One region of the Fructilactobacillus sanfranciscensis genome, then DNA from elsewhere that is predicted to be linked to it. Evidence: predicted binding sites of a transcription regulator. Region 1 holds the regulator's gene; each other region holds the start of a gene.
The links. The regulator HrcA, encoded in region 1, represses chaperone genes, less so after heat shock. The targets are predictions, from matches to a motif close to TTAGCACTCNNNNNNNNNGAGTGCTAA.
Positions count from the first base shown of each region.

Region 1 (6,970 bases):
TGGAACTCCAATTATCGTAGCCGTTAATAAGATCGATAAAGCTGGAGCAAATCCTAACCACGTTAAAGAACAATTAATGGGTTATGGTTTAGTTCCAGAAGATTATGGTGGTGATACTATTTTTGTTGATATTTCAGCTAAAAATGGTACTAACGTTGATGATTTACTTAATATGGTTCTTCTTCAAGCAGACGTGATGGAACTTAAAGCTAACCCTAAACAAAATGGAGCTGGTTCAGTAGTTGAAGCTCGACTTGATCGTGGTAAAGGACCTGTTGCTACGTTACTTGTACAACAAGGTACACTTCATAAAGGTGATCCAATTGTTGTTGGTGATACTTTTGGACGTGTTCGTACAATGACAAACGAGCTTGGTCAAGAAATTGAATCTGCTACACCATCAACTCCAGTAGAAATTACTGGATTGAATGACGTTCCAGAAGCAGGAGATCGTTTCATTGTCTTTAATGATGAAAAAACGGCTCGTGCTGCTGGAGAAGAACGTGCTAAAGAAGCACAAATGGAAGAACGTAAACAAAATAATCGAGTTACACTTGATAATTTATTTGATTCAATGAAACAAGAAGATATGAAACAAGTTAATGTCATTATTAAAGCAGATGTACAAGGTTCAGTTGAAGCACTTGCTGGTAGTTTAAAGAAAATTGATGTAGAAGGTGTTAATGTTAACGTAATTCACTCATCAGTTGGAGCAGTTAATGAAAGTGATATTGCACTTGCAAAAGCAAGTAATGCAATTATTATTGGATTTAACGTTCGTCCTACACCTCAAGCAAAAATTCAAGCAGAAACTGATAAAGTTGATATTCGTCTTTACCAAGTTATCTATAACGCCATTGATGATGTGACTGCAGCTATGAAAGGTAAACTTGATCCAACTTTTGTTGAAGAAGTTACCGGTAGTGTTGAAGTTCGTCAAATTTACAAAGCTTCAGCAGTTGGTACAATTGCTGGTGGAATGGTAAACGAAGGTTACATTAAGAATGACAGTAAAGTTCGTTTAATTCGTGATAACGTTGTTAAATATGACGGTGAAATTGGTAGTTTGAAGCGTTTCAAAGATGATGTTAAAGAAGTTAAGCAAGGTCATGAATGTGGACTTACAATTGAAAATTACAATGACATCAAAGAAGGAGATGTTGTTGAAGCCTACCAAATGAAAGAAGTTGCTCCTAAATAATTAGAAAGGAGAGTTTTGACATGGCTCAATATCGGGTTGGAAGATTACAACAAGAAATTCAACGAGAAGTAGATGATATTCTACTAAAAAGAGTTCGTGATCCTCGAGTTCAAGGAATAACAATCACTGGAGTTAAAGCTACTGGTGATTTACAACAAGCTACTATTTTTTATAGTACTTTAAAAGACGATGAAAAAGATCAAGAACAAGTTCAAAAAGGACTTGATAAAGCTACTGGATTAATCCGTGGTGAACTTGGACATCGTTTGAGTATTTACGTTACACCTGAGATTCATTTTGAAAAGGATCAATCAATTCAATACGGAAGTAAGATTGATGAATTAATTAATAAATTAAAACGCGAACAATAAAAAAGGTGACTGAGAACAGCTCGTTCTCAGTCATTTTTGCGTACATAAATAAATGAGGTGATAACATGATTACTGGAATAATTCCTTTATATAAACCATTGGGCATGACGAGTTTTGATTGTATCAGTAAAATGCGGCATATTATTCACCAAAAAAGAATTGGACATAGTGGAACCTTAGATCCTAATGTAGATGGTGTTTTACCAGTTTGTTTAGGTCATGCCACTAAAGTAGTAGATTTTTTAATGGCATCTGGAAAAATCTATCGGGGTTCTATTACGTTAGGTTTTTCAACAACTACTGAAGATCTAGATGGAGAAATTATAGCTGAAAATTATGACTTTAAACCTTTAACTGATAAACAAATTCAAACTGGTTTAAATAATTTTGTTGGTAACATTACTCAAATTCCACCGATGTTTTCAGCTGTGAAAGTTAACGGTCGTCGTCTATATGATTATGCTCGTCATGGTGAAACAGTTGAACGGCCAAAACGAATTGCTAGAATAGATTACTTTAAAGAACTAGGTCAATCAATCATTGATGAAAAAACGCACACGCAAACCATTTTTTTTGAAGTAGGCTGTGGTAAAGGGACATATGTGAGAACATTGGCTGTAGATTTTGGAAAAAAGTTTGGTATTCCTGCTGTAATGTCACAACTAACTAGAATTAAAAGTGGAGGTTTCACATTAGACGAAACAGTTACTTTTGAACAATTAGAAAAAGCTTCCCAAAATGGTGAATTAGCATCATTAATTTATCCAATTGGTAAAGCTTTGGAAAATTATGTCAAAATTAATTTGACAGATCAACAATGGTCTCGTATCAAAAATGGAGCTTTTTTGCGTTTTAATGAAGTTAATTCAAATGATGAATTTGTTTTACTTTGTTATGATGGAGTTGATCGAGCATTATACGAACGCAGTGAAGAAAAGCAACAATATAAACCATTTAAAATGTTTAATCTTGATTAGGGGAAGTTATGAAAGTTATCAATTTGTCTTATCCAATTAGTAAAAAAATTGAATTTAAACGTCCAATTGTTTTAGCAATGGGTTTTTTTGATGGTGTCCATTTGGGACATCAAAAGGTGATTAAACAAGCTCAAAAAATTGCAAAGCAAAAGGATTTACCATTGGCAGTTTTAACTTATGATCACCATCCTGCTCTGGTTTACAAAAAATTGGAAGGAAATGCAGCTCGGTATCTTTCTATTTGGGAGAGGAAAGTTGATTTGTTTGCAAAGCTTGGTGTTGATATTGTTTATCGCGTGAATTATAACTTTGCTTTCCAGGCCCAAAAACCGCAAGCTTTTGTAGATAACTTTCTAATGCGAATGAATGTTGATACCGTAGTGGCAGGATTTGACCATACTTATGGAGCCAAAAAGGCAACAATGAAAGATTTACCAGGTTACGCACAAGGCCGTTTTAATGTAAACACCGTTCCAGCTGACCGATTAGATGATAAAAAGATTAGTTCTACGCGTATTCGTCGTAATTTAGAAGACGGTCATATGCTAACTGTTAATGATTTATTGGGATATTCATTTGAAACGACTGGTACAGTAATTCATGGATTAGCACGGGGACGGACTTTAGGTTTTCCAACTGCTAATCTTGAATATAGTGAATTTCAACAGCTTCCTTCTGAAGGAGTTTACATTGTAAGCATGCTAGTCAATGATCAATGGTTGCCAGCGATGGCTTCCATTGGCAGAAACGTAACTTTTGGGGATCATAATCCGGTTACAATTGAAATTAACATCCTAGGTTTTAACCAAAATATTTATGGTAATGAAGTTAAAGTTCGGTGGCTAAAGAAAATGCGTGATGAAGTCAAGTATACTGGTAAAGAAGCTTTGATTGAACAACTTAAACGGGATGAAATTAATACGCGTACGTATTTTAAAAATAATGGTTAAGCTTAATTCTTGACCTTAACTTTATTCCTTGGTACTCTATAAATGTACCTTAGCACTTGAAATGTGTGAGTGCTAAAAAGGAAGTGATGAAGATGCTGACAGAACGACAGTCAATGATACTAAAGTATATTATTGATGATTATTCTAAAACTGGTGTTCCTATTGGATCTAAGGCTTTAGCTGAACAATTACCGATTCATGTTAGTTCAGCAACGATTCGAAATGAAATGGCCGTTTTAAGTCATCAAAATTTCATTGAGAAGTTGCATACTTCTTCTGGAAGAGTACCTTCTAATCAAGGTTATCGATATTATATTGATAATTTAGCTAAACCTGCAAAGCTTGATACAAAGCGATTAGAGTACATTAGTGAAATGTTAGATGGTTCTTTTCAGCAAATTGATGAGATTGTTCGTCAGTCTGCTGATATCCTTTCACATCTTACTGATTATACAGCCCTAACGTTTAGTCCAGAATTAACAACTGAAAATACAATTAAGCATCTTCAGTTGGTCAATCTTGGGTTAAATCGCATGATGGTGGTAATCGTAATGGGAAATGAACAAGTGGAAAGTCAGTCATTTTTGGTAACGAATCAGTATATTGATTCACAATTATCACTCGCAACTAACTTATTAAATCAACAATTAGTTGGTAAAACTGCGTGTGAAGTTAAACAAGTTTTTCAATCAAAAATATTGACTGAGTTGCACACATATCTTCCTGATACAAATCAATTTGTTCGAGCAATTCAAGCTATTTTGAGTAAAATTGATGATGATCATTATTTCATTAGTGGTCAAATGAATATGTTCGAACAAAATGGCAAACAAGATTTTTCTAAAATCAAATCATTATATTCGATGTTTAATAACGATAACGGAATTGATGCTTTGTTAGAAAAAAGTTCAAAGCCAATTTCAGTTAAAATTGGAGCTGAATTTGATAATGATTGGTTAAAAGATTACAGCATAATTACCGGAAGTTATGATTTAGGTAATCATGGAATTGGTAGAATTGCGTTGATTGGTCCAACGCGGATGTCATATCCGAATATGTTGGGAGTAGTTGATGCCTTTCGCCACGAATTGAAAAATCGAATTTCCGGTTATTATCGTAGTTATGATCAGTAAAGGAGGGTTGAACATGTCAAAGAAAAAAGCTGAAGATAAGCAACCGATAATAAAAGATGAAGCGGTTGAAGAACCAAAGTCTGATCCTAAAGTTGATGCATTATCAGCTAAAATTGCTGAATTACAACAACAATTAGACGATTCACAAAATGATTATTTGCGTGCTCAAGCTGAAATTCAAAACATGCAAAAGCGTAGTCAAAAAGAACAAAGTGCCCTTGCTAAATATGGAGCACAAAGACTAGCTAAAGAAGTCGTTCCAGTAATGGATGATTTAAAGCGTGCTTTGCAAGTTCAAGTTGATAACGATAGTGGTCAACAACTTAAAACTGGAATCGAAATGGTTTACAAACACCTTGAAAAAGCATTAAATGACAATGATATCAAGGAAATCGATGCAGATGGGGTTGCTTTTGACCCAGAACTTCATCAAGCTGTTCAAACCGTTCCAGCAGATGATGATCATCCTGCTGATACAGTTGTTCAAGTTTTACAAAGTGGTTACAAACTTGCTGATCGGGTGCTCCGGCCAGCAATGGTAGTTGTAGCACAATAGTTATAACTATTAATTAAATAAAAAAATAAATTTAAAGAAGGTATTTAAAATGGCAAGTAATAAAATTATTGGTATTGATTTAGGTACTACAAACTCTGCAGTTGCTGTAATGGAAGGTGGAAAACCAAAAATCATCACTAATCCTGATGGTTCAAGAACCACTCCTTCAGTAGTTGCTTTTAAGAATGGTGAAATTCAAGTTGGTGAAGTGGCAAAACGTCAAGAAATCACTAACCCTAATACTGTTCGTTCAATTAAGAGTCACATGGGTGAAGAAGGATACACAGTTGACATTGATGGTAAAAAATACACACCACAACAAATTTCTGCAATGATTCTTCAATACATCAAAGGTTATGCTGAAGATTACCTTAGTGATACAGTTAGTGAAGCAGTTATTACAGTTCCTGCTTACTTTAATGATGCCCAACGTCAAGCTACTAAAGATGCTGGTAAGATTGCTGGATTAGACGTTAAACGGATTATTAACGAACCTACTGCTGCTGCATTGGCATACGGTTTGGATAAACAAGATAAAGACGAAAAAATTCTTGTTTATGATTTAGGTGGAGGTACTTTTGATGTATCTGTTCTTGAATTAGGTGACGGTGTTTTCCAAGTTCTTTCAACTAATGGTGATACTCATCTTGGTGGAGACGACTTTGACCAAAGAATCATTGATTACTTGGTTGCTGAATTCAAGAAAGAAAACGGTGTTGACTTAGCTCAAGATAAGATGGCTTTACAACGTTTGAAAGATGCTGCTGAAAAAGCTAAGAAAGAACTTTCAGGTGTTAACCAAACTGAAATCAGTCTTCCATTTATCGCATCAAACGATAATGGCCCTCTTCATTTACAAACTACGCTTACTCGTGCTAAGTTCAATGAATTAACTCATGACTTAGTTGAAAAAACTAAGATTCCATTTGAAAATGCTTTGAAAGATGCTGGTTTGAGTACTAGTGATATTGACGAAGTTATCTTAAATGGTGGATCAACTAGAATTCCTGCCGTTCAAGAAGCAGTTAAGGAATGGTCTGGTAAAGAACCTAACCACTCAATTAACCCTGATGAAGCGGTTGCTTTAGGTGCTGCTGTTCAAGGTGGTGTGCTTACTGGTGATGTTAAAGACGTTGTTTTACTTGACGTTACTCCATTGTCATTAGGTATTGAAACAATGGGTGGTGTCATGACTAAGTTAATCGAAAAGAACACGACTATCCCAACTTCAAAATCACAAACTTTCTCAACTGCTGCAGATAACCAAACTGCTGTAGATATTCATGTCTTACAAGGTGAACGTCCAATGGCTGCAGATAACAAATCATTGGGTCGTTTCCAATTGACTGACATTCCTGCTGCTCCTCGAGGAATTCCACAAATCGAAGTTACATTTGATATCGATAAAAATGGTATCGTAAATGTATCTGCTAAAGATAAAGGAACTGGTAAGGAACAAAAGATTACTATCAAGGATTCAAATGGTCTTTCTGATGAAGAAATCGAAAAGATGATGAATGAAGCCAAGGCTAACGAAGAAGCAGATAAGAAGAAAAAAGAAGAAGTTGACTTAAACAATGAAGTTGACCAATTAATCTTCCAAACTGATAAAACTTTGAAAGACGTTGAAGGTAAAGTTTCTGAAGACGAAATCAAAGGGGTTAAAGACGCTGAAGAAGAATTAAAGAAAGCTAAAGCTGATGGTAACCTTGATGATATGAAAGCTAAGAAAGATGCTTTGAACGAAAAAGTTCAAGCTGTTGCCGTTAAGTTATATCAACA
Region 1 covers NZ_CP118925.1:828,159-835,128, reverse strand. The annotation lists gene infB (translation initiation factor IF-2) at 1-1,201, shown strand, start outside; gene rbfA (30S ribosome-binding factor RbfA) at 1,222-1,572, shown strand; gene truB (tRNA pseudouridine(55) synthase TruB) at 1,638-2,549, shown strand; gene ribF (riboflavin biosynthesis protein RibF) at 2,558-3,499, shown strand; gene hrcA (heat-inducible transcriptional repressor HrcA) at 3,592-4,632, shown strand; gene grpE (nucleotide exchange factor GrpE) at 4,646-5,188, shown strand; gene dnaK (molecular chaperone DnaK) at 5,238-6,970, shown strand, end outside.

Region 2 (6,970 bases), 430 kb from region 1:
ATGGTAAGCGGGCCTGTTCCCCCTAATCCAGCAGAATTAATTGGTAGCGATAGATTTAAGAATTTATTAAATACATTGTCAAAATATTATGAATGGGTACTGATTGATACACCTCCTGTTAATACAGCAACAGATGCTTCTTTGATTGCTGCCGCTTCTAATGGAACCATTATCGTAGTTCCTCAAGGAATTGCCGATAAAAGTTCAGTAAAAGGTGCTATTGAACAACTTAAAAAAGTTAATGCAAAGATTCTTGGGTCTGTTATGAACCGTGTAAATGCCAAAAAAACTGCTGGTTATGGTGGATATTATGGTGGATATTATGGAGTTGATGACAAATGATAGATATTCACTGTCATATTTTGCCCGGTGTTGATGATGGTTCGCCAGATATGGAAACATCTTTGAAATTAGCTGAAGTAGCAGAAAAAGAAGGGATTACTGCAGCTTTATTGACTCCTCATCATATGGACGGAGAATATGTCAACCATAAGAATGATGTAGAAAAAGAGGTAGCTGAGTTCCAAAAACAAATTAATGATCATGGGATTAATTTCAAAGTCTTTCCTGGGCAAGAAGTTCATATTACTGGAGAATTACTTTATGAAATTGATGACGGAGATATATTATTTGCTGATCCTTATAATCGTTATCTTATGTTAGAGTTACCTCATACCGGTGTTCCTGAATACACAGAAAATATGTTATTTGAATTAATTGCTCGTGGGATTACACCAGTTATCGTACATCCTGAAAGAAATTATGGATTTCAAGATGACCATGATTTGTTGTATTCTTTTGTTGAACAAGGAGCTGCAACACAATTAACTGCAAGTAGTTATTTAGGAGTATTTGGAAAAGAAGTAGAAAAATTTACTGAAGAAATTATTAAAGCCAATTTAGGAACTACTTTTGCTTCAGATGCACATAATTTTAAAGGTAGACGTTACAGAATGGGCGATGCTTACAATAAATTAAAAAAACAGTTTGGCATTAAAATGGTGGCTCGTTATGAATACAATGCAAAAGCTATTTTAAATGGTGACGATATCGAGCAAGGTACAATTATGCCTATTAAGAAAAAAAAGAAATTTTTAGGTTTGTTTTAATTAACATTAAAATAATATTTAGTATGTATTTTTTTGATGATTTTATCTAATATAACTAAGGATAGGTAGTACGACATCAATTAAACCGTGATCTCTAATTTGTGCAACAGCTAAGCTCCGTTCTTTTGGGTTAAACAACATTTCAATTTGTGGTTGATAATCTTTAAATAGCAAGCTTATAACAAGTGCAACAATTTTAAAAACTTTTAACTTATTAATTTTCATACATAATTCCTTATCGTTTTTAAAATAAGTATATAACAAAAAAGACATAACCAAAATGGTTATGTCTTTTAAGCTAGCAGCTAATTATTTACTTGCTTTTTCGTTAGCTTCAATTTTAATTGTGTCATTGTTGTGATCAAGAACAGCTTTAATATTCTTAATTTCTTGGTGATCCAAGTAGAACATAGCAATCTTATCACGTAATTGTTGTTCAATTACACGACGGAGTGGACGAGCACCCATTGCTTCATCGTAACCTTGTTCCATCAACCAGTTTTTAACTTCATCGCTGATTTCAAGTTTCATGTCTTTTCTTGCTAAGGTGTCGTTCAAGTTATCAATCATAAGATCAACAATCTTGCTTAAGTCTTCCTTAGTTAAGTGACTGAATTCAACAATAGCGTTGAAACGGTTTAAGAATTCTGGTCTGAAGTATGGAGCTAAACGATCCATAATCTTCATATCTTCTTTTTGGTTCTTAGTGATTGCATCACTACTGAATCCGGCATTTGAAGTTGCAATGATAACTGTGTTCTTAAAGTTAACCACGTTACCTTGACCATCAGTTAAACGACCGTCATCCATTACTTGAAGTAATAGGGTAATAACTTGTGGGTTAGCTTTTTCAATTTCATCAAGTAAGACGATTGAGTAAGGATTTCTTCTTACACGTTCAGTAAGGGTATTACCGTTATCGTTGTAACCAACGTAACCAGCAGTAGCACCAATCATCTTTGAGACAGCAGTTTCATCTTGGTATTCTGACATATCAAGACGGATAATTGAATCTTCATCGTTAAACATGTCTTTTGCTAATTGTTTAACTAATTCAGTTTTACCAACACCAGTAGGTCCAACGAATAAGAATGAACCGATTGGCCGGTTACCGTCATCAAAACCAGCACGGTTACGACGAATGGCATCAACTACAGCGTCAACAGCTTCATCTTGACCGATGATGTGTGATTTCAAACGACTGTCCATACTCTTCAAACGTTCCATATCGTCAGTACTCATTTGTGATACTGGAATTCCAGTTAAACGTTCTACTGAATCTGCAATATCAGAAGGTTTAGCAACTGGTGTTTCAGTGTCATCAGTTTCACTCTTAAGTTTCTTTTCGATTTCAGCAATCTTAGCTTTATCTTTAGCAGCTTCTTCGAATTTTTCAGCTTTAGCGTGTGCAGCTTTTTGGTCTTTAGCAGCTTTAAGTTCTTTTTCAAGACTAACCTTGTCAGTAACAGGGTTCTTAGCAGCTAAATGAGCAGCCGTCATATCGATAAGATCAATTGCTTTATCAGGTAATGATCTTTGAGGAATGTATTGTTCTGAGTATTCAATTGCAGCTTTCAAAACATCATCTGGTAATTTAACTTGATGATGATCTTCGTATGATTTACGAATTCCTTTTAAGATTTCAAAAGTAGTGTCTTTGCTAGGAGCGTTAACTACAACATCATTGAAACGACGTGCTAAAGCAGCATCTTTCATAATTGTGTTACGGTATTCGTCTTGAGTAGTAGCACCAATTACAGATATTTCACCACGTGAAAGAGCTGGCTTCAAGATATCTGATAAACCTTTACCACCAGTTTCGTCACCTGAAGCACCTGCTCCAACGATTTGGTGAATTTCATCAAAGAATAAGATAACGTTCTTACGTTCTTTAACTTCTTTAACTAATTTTTGGATGTTTTCTTCGTAAGCACCACGGTATTGAGTACCGGCTTCTAATGAAGAAAGATCGATTGAAATAACTTGTTTGTCTTTAATTGTTGCAGGAACATCTCCCTTAACAATTTTTTGAGCTAAACCTTCAACGATAGCAGTTTTACCAACACCGGCATCACCAACTAAGATTGGGTTATTTTTAATTCGACGACTTAAAATTTCAGCCGTTTCTTGAATTTCTTTATCACGACCAATAACTGGATCAAGAAAACCTTGTTTAGCTTCATCAGTTAAGTTACGGCCAATTTTATCAAGGTAACTTTCTGCCTTTTGTTGTTGTTTTGCTTGAGTAGGGGTAGCACCGTTATGACTACCAATTTGACCAGGAATTTGACCTGTTCTACGCATTTCTGCGACTTGTTCAGGAGTTAGTACGTGTCCATTAACAGAGTAACGAGCATTTGCGTCATTTCCCATGTTGTTAAATAAACTATTGAAAATGTCATCCATTCCGCTTCCGCCAAATGGGTCGTTTCCAAAACCGTTGTTTGCCATTGTATAATCCTTCTTCCAAGTTATATTAGGGCACCTATAATTAGCACCCTGATTAGATAAAGTTGTTTTCAACTTCGTACTTATATTATAAAACGGCTGAGTAATGAAGGTTAGTTATTTGCTCAATTTTAGTCAAAAATGGTCAAAAATTAAGATTTAATTAATCAGATCTAAATTTAATTTAAAAGCGATACAATAGAAAAAATATTTAAAATTACGCTATTGTTTGTTAAAATGTAAATATTGTCTAATTACAGTTTTATAAAAATTGTCTAATTATCGTTTTAAAGAGGAGCCCAAACTATGGAAGAGAGTCGTATTCAAAGAAGTCAATTTGAAAATAAACCCAAGAATCATAAAAAAAGAAATATTATTTTATCAGTGATTGCAGTGCTTATTTTAATTTTATTAGGATTTGGAGCTTATAAGTTTGCCTCAATTAAAGGTGCTGTTGATAGTGCTTATAAAGATTCTGGAATAACTAAGGAACGTAATACTTCTAAGTTATTGAGCCAGAAGAAACCAATCTCAATTCTATTGATGGGAACTGATACTGGTGAATTGGGACGTGACTATAAGGGAAGAACTGATTCAATGATGGTAATTACAATCAATCCAAAAACTAAGAAAACACTAATTACTAGTATTCCTCGTGACACAGCCGTTAACATTCCTGGATTTGCTGATGAAGGGGTTAACAAAATTAATTCCGCTTATGCTTACGGTAGTTCCAAAACTTCAATTGAGACTGTGCAAAAAATGTTGAACATTCCAATTGATTTCTATGCTGTTCTTAACATGCATGGATTGGAACAAATTATTAATCAAATTGGTGGCGTTAACATCAAACCACTTTTAACTTTTGATTATGAAGGTTATCACTTCACTAAGGGAGTTACTACTCATATGAACGGTAAAAAAGCTCTTGCTTATACTCGAATGAGATACGATGATCCTGAAAATGATTATGGTCGTCAAAAACGTCAACGCCAAGTACTTGAAGCAGTTGCTAAAGATAGTGGTTCCGTTGAAGCTCTATTGAATCCTGGATTTATTAATTCGCTATCTAAATCAACTCAAACTGATATGACTTTTGGTGATTTAACTTCAATCACTAAAGGATATCTTGGAGCTCGTGATAACATGGATAATTCATACATCCAAGGACAAACTGGTAAAGAAATTAATGATTCAGTTATGCAAGTAACACCAGAATCAGAATTACAAAACACTACTAATCAAATCAGAAACAATTTAGGACTACCAGAAGCTGAGACTGGTGACATTGCGGTCAACAACTAGGGATAGGAGTGTGAACAAATTTTGGAATATACTAATTTACAATACTTTCTGTTTAAAATTGGAAATCTTTTGAATTCTGCAATATTTGCTATTCTTGTAGCGGTTATTCTGGCAACTGCCATTGTCGTTTACTTTTTTGCACAAGCTTCTCATGATAACCCTAAACTTTCTGAATCAAAATTAAAGAAGATTAAAACATGTCAAAAAATTAGTTTATTTATTTTTGGAATGCTTATTGTAATTTTATTCATTGGAAGATACTTTTCTGATGGAATTGATGATCCTAATACTGTTATTAATGATAAGGAAACTCGCGTAATCGCTAAAGGTAAAGTTCTCAAAGTCAATCATCGTAAAGGTACGATGATAATTTTGCCTAATGGTAAAAAAAGTAGTGGTAATGTAATCAAAATCACTCCTAATGAATCTCATGTAATGCTTGGAACTCCAAATATGAAAAAATATGATGGAACGCATATTTTTAAAAATCAATTGAATAAAATTGATGTAGGAGATTACGTTAAGATTCAAAATCATCAATACATTTTCAAGTATAAAAATCATTCTAAGTTTAGTGAGGATAAAAAAACTGAAAAACAAGTTAAACAAATAAATGATTATGATGTAAATGGTGAAGTAGTAAAAACTAAATCTAATCCATATAAATATAGTTATATTTATGGATTAAATAGTTAAAATTATGAAAGTGAGTGGGAGTAGCTTAATGCTAACAAAATTAAAATTAATCTTTCCAAATGAAAAAAAAATCAGGTCCAATATTTCGTTAACTTTTTTTGGTGTATACCTAATAATGATGTTTGCCACTTTGGTATATGCTTATTGGATTCCCACTAATAAAGTATTTTTCGGGATGATACCGGATCTTTCAACTTTATTTTTAATAATTGGTTGTTTAATTAGTGTGCTAATGCGAAAACCTAGTCAATCATATTTGATTTATGGAAGTTTAATTGTTCTTGGAATAGTTGTTAGGCATGAATCAACGATTGCCTTTCCCCTTTGGTTTTTTTTGATATTATTAATGCTTAGTGATATTGAATTTACTAAAATTGTAAAAGTGTTTTTCTACGTAACGGCTCCTTTAACAATTTTTACGTTAACAATGGGATACTTTAGATTAATTCCAACCATGCAGTCTCCCAGAGGAATTGGACCTAATGGAGTTGTAATCTGGAGACAGGGATTAGGGTTTAACTGGGTGACTTTACCATCTCAATTATTATTTTATTTAACCTTGTCGTATTTCTTTTTAAGGAAAGGAATGGTGTCTTGGAAGGCAATTGGGATAATTACTGTGCTTGATATTTTTCTTTATGTACAAACTGACACTCGGAACCCATTTTTATTAGTACTACTAATTGTTTTAGTGGCTGGATTATTAAATTCTAAGTACAAAGACAATTTAATTGATTTTTTTTGTGGTAAAATTTTTGGAGTGGTTTCAATTGCAGCATTCTCATTTTTTCTAATTGTTTCGTTGATTTTGTCTTATTTAGGGACAGATGGTTTTGTATTAGATAAAATCAATCGGTTAATGTCCAACCGAGTTTTATATTCTCATATTGGAATAGAAAGGTATGGAATCCAACCCTTTGGAACAAAAGTCGTTTATAATGTACTTAATCCTACCCATAATTTAAAGGGAAGTTATTTTTATTTAGATAATTCTTATATGCAATACTTGATTACTTTTGGGATTATCTTTATCGTTATAATTGTGGGTCTATTAACAATTCAGATGTTTAAAGAATACAAAAATAAGAAGTGGTATGTTTTATTTATTTTTGTATTAATTGCTTTACATAGTACTGGTGACCCGCAAATGATGTATATTTCATATTCACCGTTTGTGTTGATTATCGGTAAGGTTATTGATAAATTTAAAATTGAAGTTTGATTAGCTTTATAAATTAGGAGATTGAATTACATGCGAAATGTAGATGTTAGCGTAGTTATACCAAGCTATAACTCCGAAAAAACAATTGAAAAAGCACTGGATTCAATTGTAAATCAGAAAACTAAATACAACTTTGAAGTTTTGATTATTGATGATGGTTCTTTCGATAATACTATTGATATAGTTAAAA
Region 2 covers NZ_CP118925.1:1,257,382-1,264,351, reverse strand. The annotation lists gene PY770_RS06610 (CpsD/CapB family tyrosine-protein kinase) at 1-342, shown strand, start outside; gene PY770_RS06605 (tyrosine-protein phosphatase) at 339-1,109, shown strand; gene PY770_RS06600 (hypothetical protein) at 1,152-1,334, opposite strand; gene PY770_RS06595 (ATP-dependent Clp protease ATP-binding subunit) at 1,419-3,560, opposite strand; gene PY770_RS06590 (LCP family glycopolymer transferase) at 3,864-4,862, shown strand; gene PY770_RS06585 (accessory gene regulator B family protein) at 4,884-5,558, shown strand; gene PY770_RS06580 (hypothetical protein) at 5,791-6,780, shown strand; gene PY770_RS06575 (glycosyltransferase family 2 protein) at 6,811-6,970, shown strand, end outside.
Region 2: PY770_RS06595 (ATP-dependent Clp protease ATP-binding subunit) is a predicted target of HrcA. The motif match lies at 3,634-3,660, and genes of this name have one in related genera.

Region 3 (6,970 bases), 330 kb from region 1:
CAAAAAGCTCTTGCTAAATTAATGAAGGGTCGTACTACTTTAACAATTGCCCATCGGTTAAGTACCATCGTTGATTCAGATGATATTTACTTCATTGATCATGGAAAAGTCTTAGGTCATGGAACTCATGAAGAATTGCTTAAAGAATTGCCACTCTACCAAGAATATGTTCACATTCAATTCAAACAATAAATTGCATACTAAAAGCGCTCGTCAATGTGACGGGCGCTTTTATTTTAGTCTTGTAAATGATAGTTAAACGTTGAAACAATAATGTTTTGGCGAGAGTTCAAAGCTGCTCTTAACTTCAAACCAGTTTGGTTATGAAGCACTTGTTGCCAATGATGCTTAGGCACAAATTGAGGAACTAAGACGGTTGTTGAATAATTGCGAGCATCATCTTTACGAGCCACAACATCACAGAATCGAATTACTGGACCATTAATCGAACGGTATGAAGTATGAATGTTAACAAATCGAATATCAGGATACTCTGCTTTGAATTTTTCTTCATTCTTCTTTTCGTGTTCAAGGTTAGAGTCCATTGAAACGTGAACCGCAACGACCTCATCCCCAATTGAACGGGCATAACTAAGTGCCTCACGAGTCACTTGTGTAACGTTACCAACTAATACTAAGACAGTTGATCCAACGTAGTGACGTTGTTCTTGTTTTTCAAACTTGTTCTTAACTCGAAGTTGTTTAGCAACTCGAACGTAATGAGCATGAATTCGATAAAACATAGTCAAGATTAATGGCATGATTACCAAGTATGGCCAAACGTCCTTGAAATGAAGGCCAAATAAGAAGACCACTAAACCAAGCGAAATAAATGCTCCAATAAAGTTGATGAAAATCTTTCCAGGCCAAAAACCTGTTCGTTCTCGTAACCAATGCACAATCATTCCAGATTGTGACAAAGTAAATGGCACGAAAACCCCTACCGCATAAAGTGGAATCAAAAGATTTGTTTCACCGTTAAAGACCGCAATTAAAATAATTGCCCCAATTGCTAAGGAAATAATCCCGTTAGAATAACCTAAACGGTCACCCTTATCAAGATATGCATGGGGAAGATATTTATCTTTTGCTATGTTATAAGCCAAAATTGGGAAGGCTGAGAATCCAGTATTAGCCGCAACTGCCAAAATTAAAGCCGTTGACATTTGAAGTAGGTAATAGAAAATTCCGTGACCGAACACACCAATTCCGATTTGTGATAAAACCGTATCTTTGGCACTAGGAATAATTCCCATGTAGTAACTTAAGAAAGTAATTCCTGAGAAGAATGCTGCTAAAATGATGGCCATTAAGGCTAACGTGTTAGCGGCGTTTTTACGTTTTGGCTTTTTAAAGTTAGGAACGGCATTACTAATCGCTTCAACCCCAGTTAAGGAAGCTGAACCAGATGAGAAAGCCTTGAAGAATAGCACTAAGGTCATTCCTTGAACCGAAGCATTAAGCGGTGCATAGGCGTGGTACATGATTTTACCTGTCATGATGTTATAGGCACCCAATCCAATCATGAAAATAATCATGAAAATGAATAGATACACTGGAACCACTAAGAAAGCGGCTGAATCCCGCATTCCCCGTAAGTTCAAAATCATGATGGCAATCACGATCACAATGGCAATCTGAACTTGGTAATTGTATAGGGCAGGAATCGCTGAAGTAATTGCTTCAGTTCCAGACGTCGTTGAAACCGCCACAGTCAGCATATAGTCGACTAATAGAGATCCACCAGCAACTAGTCCCGTTGCCTCACCCCAGTTGGTTCTAGCAACCACATAAGCTCCCCCACCAGATGGGTAAGCATAAATAATTTGTCTGTATGACAAAGTAATGGCAGCAAGTAAAACCAAAACTAATAAAGCAGCCCACATTTGATACATCAACGCAGCCGTTGATAAAGTAATCAACACTGCTGTAATTTGTTCAGTACCATAAGCAACTGATGATAAAGCATCAGATGACAATAATGCCAACCCTTTAAATTTTGTTAATGACTGTCCTGACTCATCAGTGCTTTTGAGCGGACGTCCGATAATCAATCTTTTTAAATATCGCCACATGAAACTTGCTCCTATTTAATAATTAATTTGTATTTTCAACATGGTGTTAATTGTACTACAAATCTTAATGAAAAAAAAAGAAAGCTCACAAATTTGCGAACTTTCCTTAAAAATTTTATATGTCACATTACTAATTATTTCTTCTAAAAAATCATATGCATAACTTTCAATTTTATTTATTTTAGTATTATCCATTGATTTTTCATCGAATTCATCAATATAGTTATTAATCTTTTCCCGTTTTTCTGGCTCTAAAACAGCTACCATACCCAAAAATACATTCATATTATATTCAATACGTTCAAGTTCATTTTCTGAATTGCTATTAGAAAAATCTTTAAATTGTATAAAATATTCATTAAGATATGGTTTACTCATAGAAAGTCCAACTTGACTATTAAGATAATTTATAACTATTAATTCAAGATTTTCAGCCATTTTATTATCAATATTTCATTTAGCATAGCTAGACTCCTCTATATCCATTAAACTAATGTACACATAGGACAAGTTATTAACGAATTTAACAATTATCTTTTACATACTAGTTACATGTTTTTACATCATTCCAGGCATTCCTTGTGGCATAGCAGGTGCAGCATTGTTTTCTTCTGGTTTTTCAGCAACGACTGCTTCAGTTGTTAATAACAATGATGAAACAGATGCAGCATTTTGAAGTGCTGAGCGACTAACCTTGGTTGGATCAACAACTCCGGCAGCAATCATATCTTCGTATTTGTCATCCGCAGCATTGTAACCAATTCCTGGTTTTTCTTGTTTCAAGTGATCAACGACCACGGCACCATCAACTCCCGCATTAGCAGCAATTTGTTTTACTGGTGCTTCTAAGGCCCGACTGACAATTTCAACTCCAGTCTTTTCATCACCAGTAGCTTCAACTGCATCAACGTCTTTAAGAATGTTGATGAATGCAGTACCACCACCGGGAACAAAGCCTTCTTCAACGGCAGCACGAGTTGCGTTCAAAGCATCTTCAATGCGGTACTTGCGTTCTTTTAATTCAGTTTCAGTAGCAGCACCAACTTTGATAACAGCAACACCACCGGCTAATTTAGCAAGGCGTTCTTGAAGTTTTTCCCGATCAAATTGTGAAGTTGTAGCAGCTAATTGAGTTTTAATTTCGTTAACTCGTTTAGCAATGGCTTCTTTGCTTCCCTTACCTTCAACAATCGTAGTCTTGTCTTTAGTAACGTTAACTTTGTTAGCTTGACCTAATTGTTCAAGGGTAGTGTCCTTTAATTCAAGACCTAAGTCATCAGTAATGACAGTTGCTCCAGTCAAAACTGCAATATCTTGTAATTGAGCTTTACGACGGTCACCAAAACCAGGTGCTTTAACAGCAACTACATTGAAGGTTCCTCTCATCTTGTTTAATACAAGGGTTGGAAGAACTTCACCACCGATATCATCGGCAATGATTAACAATGAACGACCTTGTTGCACAACTTCTTGAAGAAGTGACATGATATCTTGCATGTTGTTAATCTTTTTATCGGTTACCAAAATGTATGGATTATCAAGATCTGCTTCCATCTTTTCTTGGTCAGTTACCATGTATTGTGACATGTAACCACGGTCAAATTCCATTCCTTCAACGACATCAAGGCTGGTTTCAACCCCTTTAGAGTCTTCAATGGTAATGACTCCGTCGTTACCAACTTTTTCCATGGCATCTGCAATTAATTTACCAACTTTTTCACTGGCAGATGAAATTGATGCGATTTGAGCAATATCTTCTTTGTTTTCCACTTTGTGACTCATCTTGTGAAGCCCAGCAACGGCAGCTGCAGTTGCTTTTTCGATTCCACGACGAACACCAACTGGGTTAGCACCAGCAGTGACGTTCTTCATGCCTTCTTTAACAATTGCTTGCGTTAAAACCGTAGCAGTTGTCGTACCATCACCAGCAACATCATTAGTTTTTGATGCAACTTCAGCGACTAGTTTAGCACCCATGTTTTGGAAATGATCTGGCAATGAAATTGCACGAGCAATCGTAACCCCATCATTAGTAATGGTTGGGTTACCAGCTGTTTCTTCCAAAACGACATTCCGTCCCTTAGGACCCATTGTAGTTTTAACTGTATCTGCTAATTTGTCGACCCCTTTAAGCATTTCGCTACGGGCGTCATCAGAAAATTTAATCTCTTTAGCCATATTAATTACCTCTTATTCTTCATTAGTTGTTCTTTAGATTATTTAATAATTGCAAGTAAGTCATTTTCGTGCATTACCAAATATGATTTTTCGTCATATTCAATTTTAGTTCCGGCGTATTTATCAAACATCACAACGTCCCCTTCTTTAACTACAGGGGCAATTTTTTCACCGTTGTCTAAAATACGACCAGTTCCAACTGCAACAATCTTACCTTCTGTTGGTTTTTGTTTAGCATTTTCTGCCAAAACAATGCCACCAATATTCTTTTCTGCTTGAGCTTTAACCTCAATAATTACACGATCACCAATTGGTTGTAACATATCTAAAACCTCCAAAATTTCTTTTTTAGCACTCACAAATAAAGAGTGCTAACTTCACTTACTAATATAATACAATCTTAGCTAAATGACAAAATAAACGTCCTAAACTTTTTATTTCTGATTAAATTTATTCAGCTGTTTATTGGTTTCCTTAGCACTAGCCTTATTCCAAACAATAATTCCTAACCATACTAGAAGATAGATAACAAAAAAATTAATAACTACAATGAGTAATCCATGCCAACTATTAATCCAACCATTAACGTAGAAAGTCCCTAAAAAAATCACTGATATTAGTCCAAAATGAATTAAATAAGTTAGTCCAGCTGAAATTTTTTCATTGCCAATCATTTGTGAAATGACCCCAGTAATAATGTTAAAGCGTGTATCGGTAAAAGTTTGTGCTTGTGTCATTCTTACTAACAAATAGCAAAACGAACCGATTAATAGTCCGGTTACCTCACTTTTAATCCAGTCGTTGGTTCATCTAAAAATAAAACTTCTGGTCGATGTAATAGTGCTCTCGCAATATCAACCCGTCTGCGTTGTCCTCCCGATAAAGTTCCATATTTTTGTTTAAGAAAATTATCAATCCCAATTAAATGGGCAATTTCTAAAATATCAGCTGGGGTAACGTTTTTGTACATCTCAGCTCTTAAGTATAAATTATCTTGAACTGACAATTTGCTATCTAATACGCTATTTTGGAAAACAATCCCAATTTTAGTTCGATATTCCTTTTTAGTGGGATTAATCTTTTCTAACTGAATCGAACCGGAAGTTGGTTGTAAAAGTCCTGTCAACATTTCAATCGTTGTCGACTTTCCCGCACCGTTTGGCCCTAAAATTGTCACAAATTCACCCTTTTCAATTTGTAAATCAATCTTATCAACTGCTACTTTATTCTTGTAAACTTTGGTTAATTATTTTGCATTTAAAAAACTCATTTTTATCCCCCTTAATTGGTGTTTACAATTTAACCTAAAATAATGATTTTGTAGTCAAAAGTAAGGTATGAGGTCAAAATATCGGTTTTAGTGGTCAAAAAAATAGCTCCAAAACTAAAGAAAAACTCTAGTTTTGAAGCTATTTTCATTTAAATTTTAATTATCTAAATCAACTTTTGGTGCTTGACTAGCAGTCGGAGCACTTTGGAAAAATGGCTTAGTTTTCATCCCGGCATTATTAGCAACAATGCTACTTGGGAAAGAAACTACTTTTCGGTTATAAACTTGAACCGCATCATTGTAATCGCGACGAGTTTGACTAATTCGGTTTTCTGAACCTTCAATTTGCGTCATCAAATCATTAACATTTGATGAACTGGCCAATTCAGGATAATTTTCGTGAACAGCATTAATCAAAACTTGCGTTTGTTTGTTCAAATTATCGGCTTGTTTAACTTTATCAGCTGGGGTACTAGCATTGTCATATTGTTTTCTAGCATCCGCAATCTTCCCGAAAATCTTTTGTTCGTTCTTCATATTACCTTTAACGGCTCCTACCAATTGAGGAGTTAAATCTGCCCGTCTTTGCAATTGAACCTCAACGTTACTCCATTGTTGGTCAACATTTTGTTGTTGAACTCGCAAACTATTTTGGGTCATGATAAACCACCCACCGATTGCAATTACCAAAAAGACAATTACTCCAACAATACTTAAAGTTATTTTTGTATTTTTAGTCATATTCTTTTTCCTTTATCTATAATAATTGTGATTAAAAATTAAATCCGCCACCATCATCATCGCCAGACCCACCGAAACCACTTCCGAAGTCAGAAGCGTCAAATCCTGAATCTCCACCAAATCCACCACCAAATGGAGGAAAATTATCATCATGCCAATCAGAATTGGAATGACTTAATAAACTAAGTGCTCCCAATAACAGAGCAGTGTTCACTAAGCCATTGGTTACAAAACGTTTCTTTTGCTCATCTGATAAATCATTGATGTATTGATCTGGATTATGAATGCCAGCTCTTTTCATTTTAGCACGTAAACTAGCATCATTATCAATCTGGTAGTGCAAAGTTGCATCTGCCAAACTAATTTCTAAGGCATTTTGTAAACTAGTTTGAAATTCAGCGGTCGTAGCTGGTAAACCGAACCAGGTTAACTGGGCAATTTGGCGAACGGTATCATTCACAAATTGATTTACATCGCCTGGAAAATGATGTTGCACGGCATACTGCTGAGCTGCTTGGACCACAACTTGAAGATTTGCTTGTTTCCGTTGTTGCAGTTGCGTTTGATAACTTACTAGTGTTTGACTGGAAATTAGTTGTTGCTGATAAAGCGGATTGCCCTTTTCCATTTCTAACTTAGGATTTTGAGCTAAACTAATTGGCTGTTTTAAATGAAGCGAGTTTAACAAATACCACCATTCCGGATT
Region 3 covers NZ_CP118925.1:502,221-509,190, reverse strand. The annotation lists gene PY770_RS02595 (ABC transporter ATP-binding protein) at 1-192, shown strand, start outside; gene PY770_RS02590 (APC family permease) at 237-2,075, opposite strand; gene PY770_RS02585 (hypothetical protein) at 2,091-2,513, opposite strand; gene groL (chaperonin GroEL) at 2,634-4,253, opposite strand; gene groES (co-chaperone GroES) at 4,292-4,576, opposite strand; gene PY770_RS02570 (DUF3021 family protein) at 4,688-4,990, opposite strand; partial or broken gene PY770_RS02565 (ATP-binding cassette domain-containing protein) at 5,035-5,460, opposite strand; gene PY770_RS02560 (LemA family protein) at 5,680-6,264, opposite strand; gene PY770_RS02555 (TPM domain-containing protein) at 6,296-6,970, opposite strand, start outside.
Region 3: groES (co-chaperone GroES) is a predicted target of HrcA. The motif match lies at 4,602-4,628, and genes of this name have one in related genera.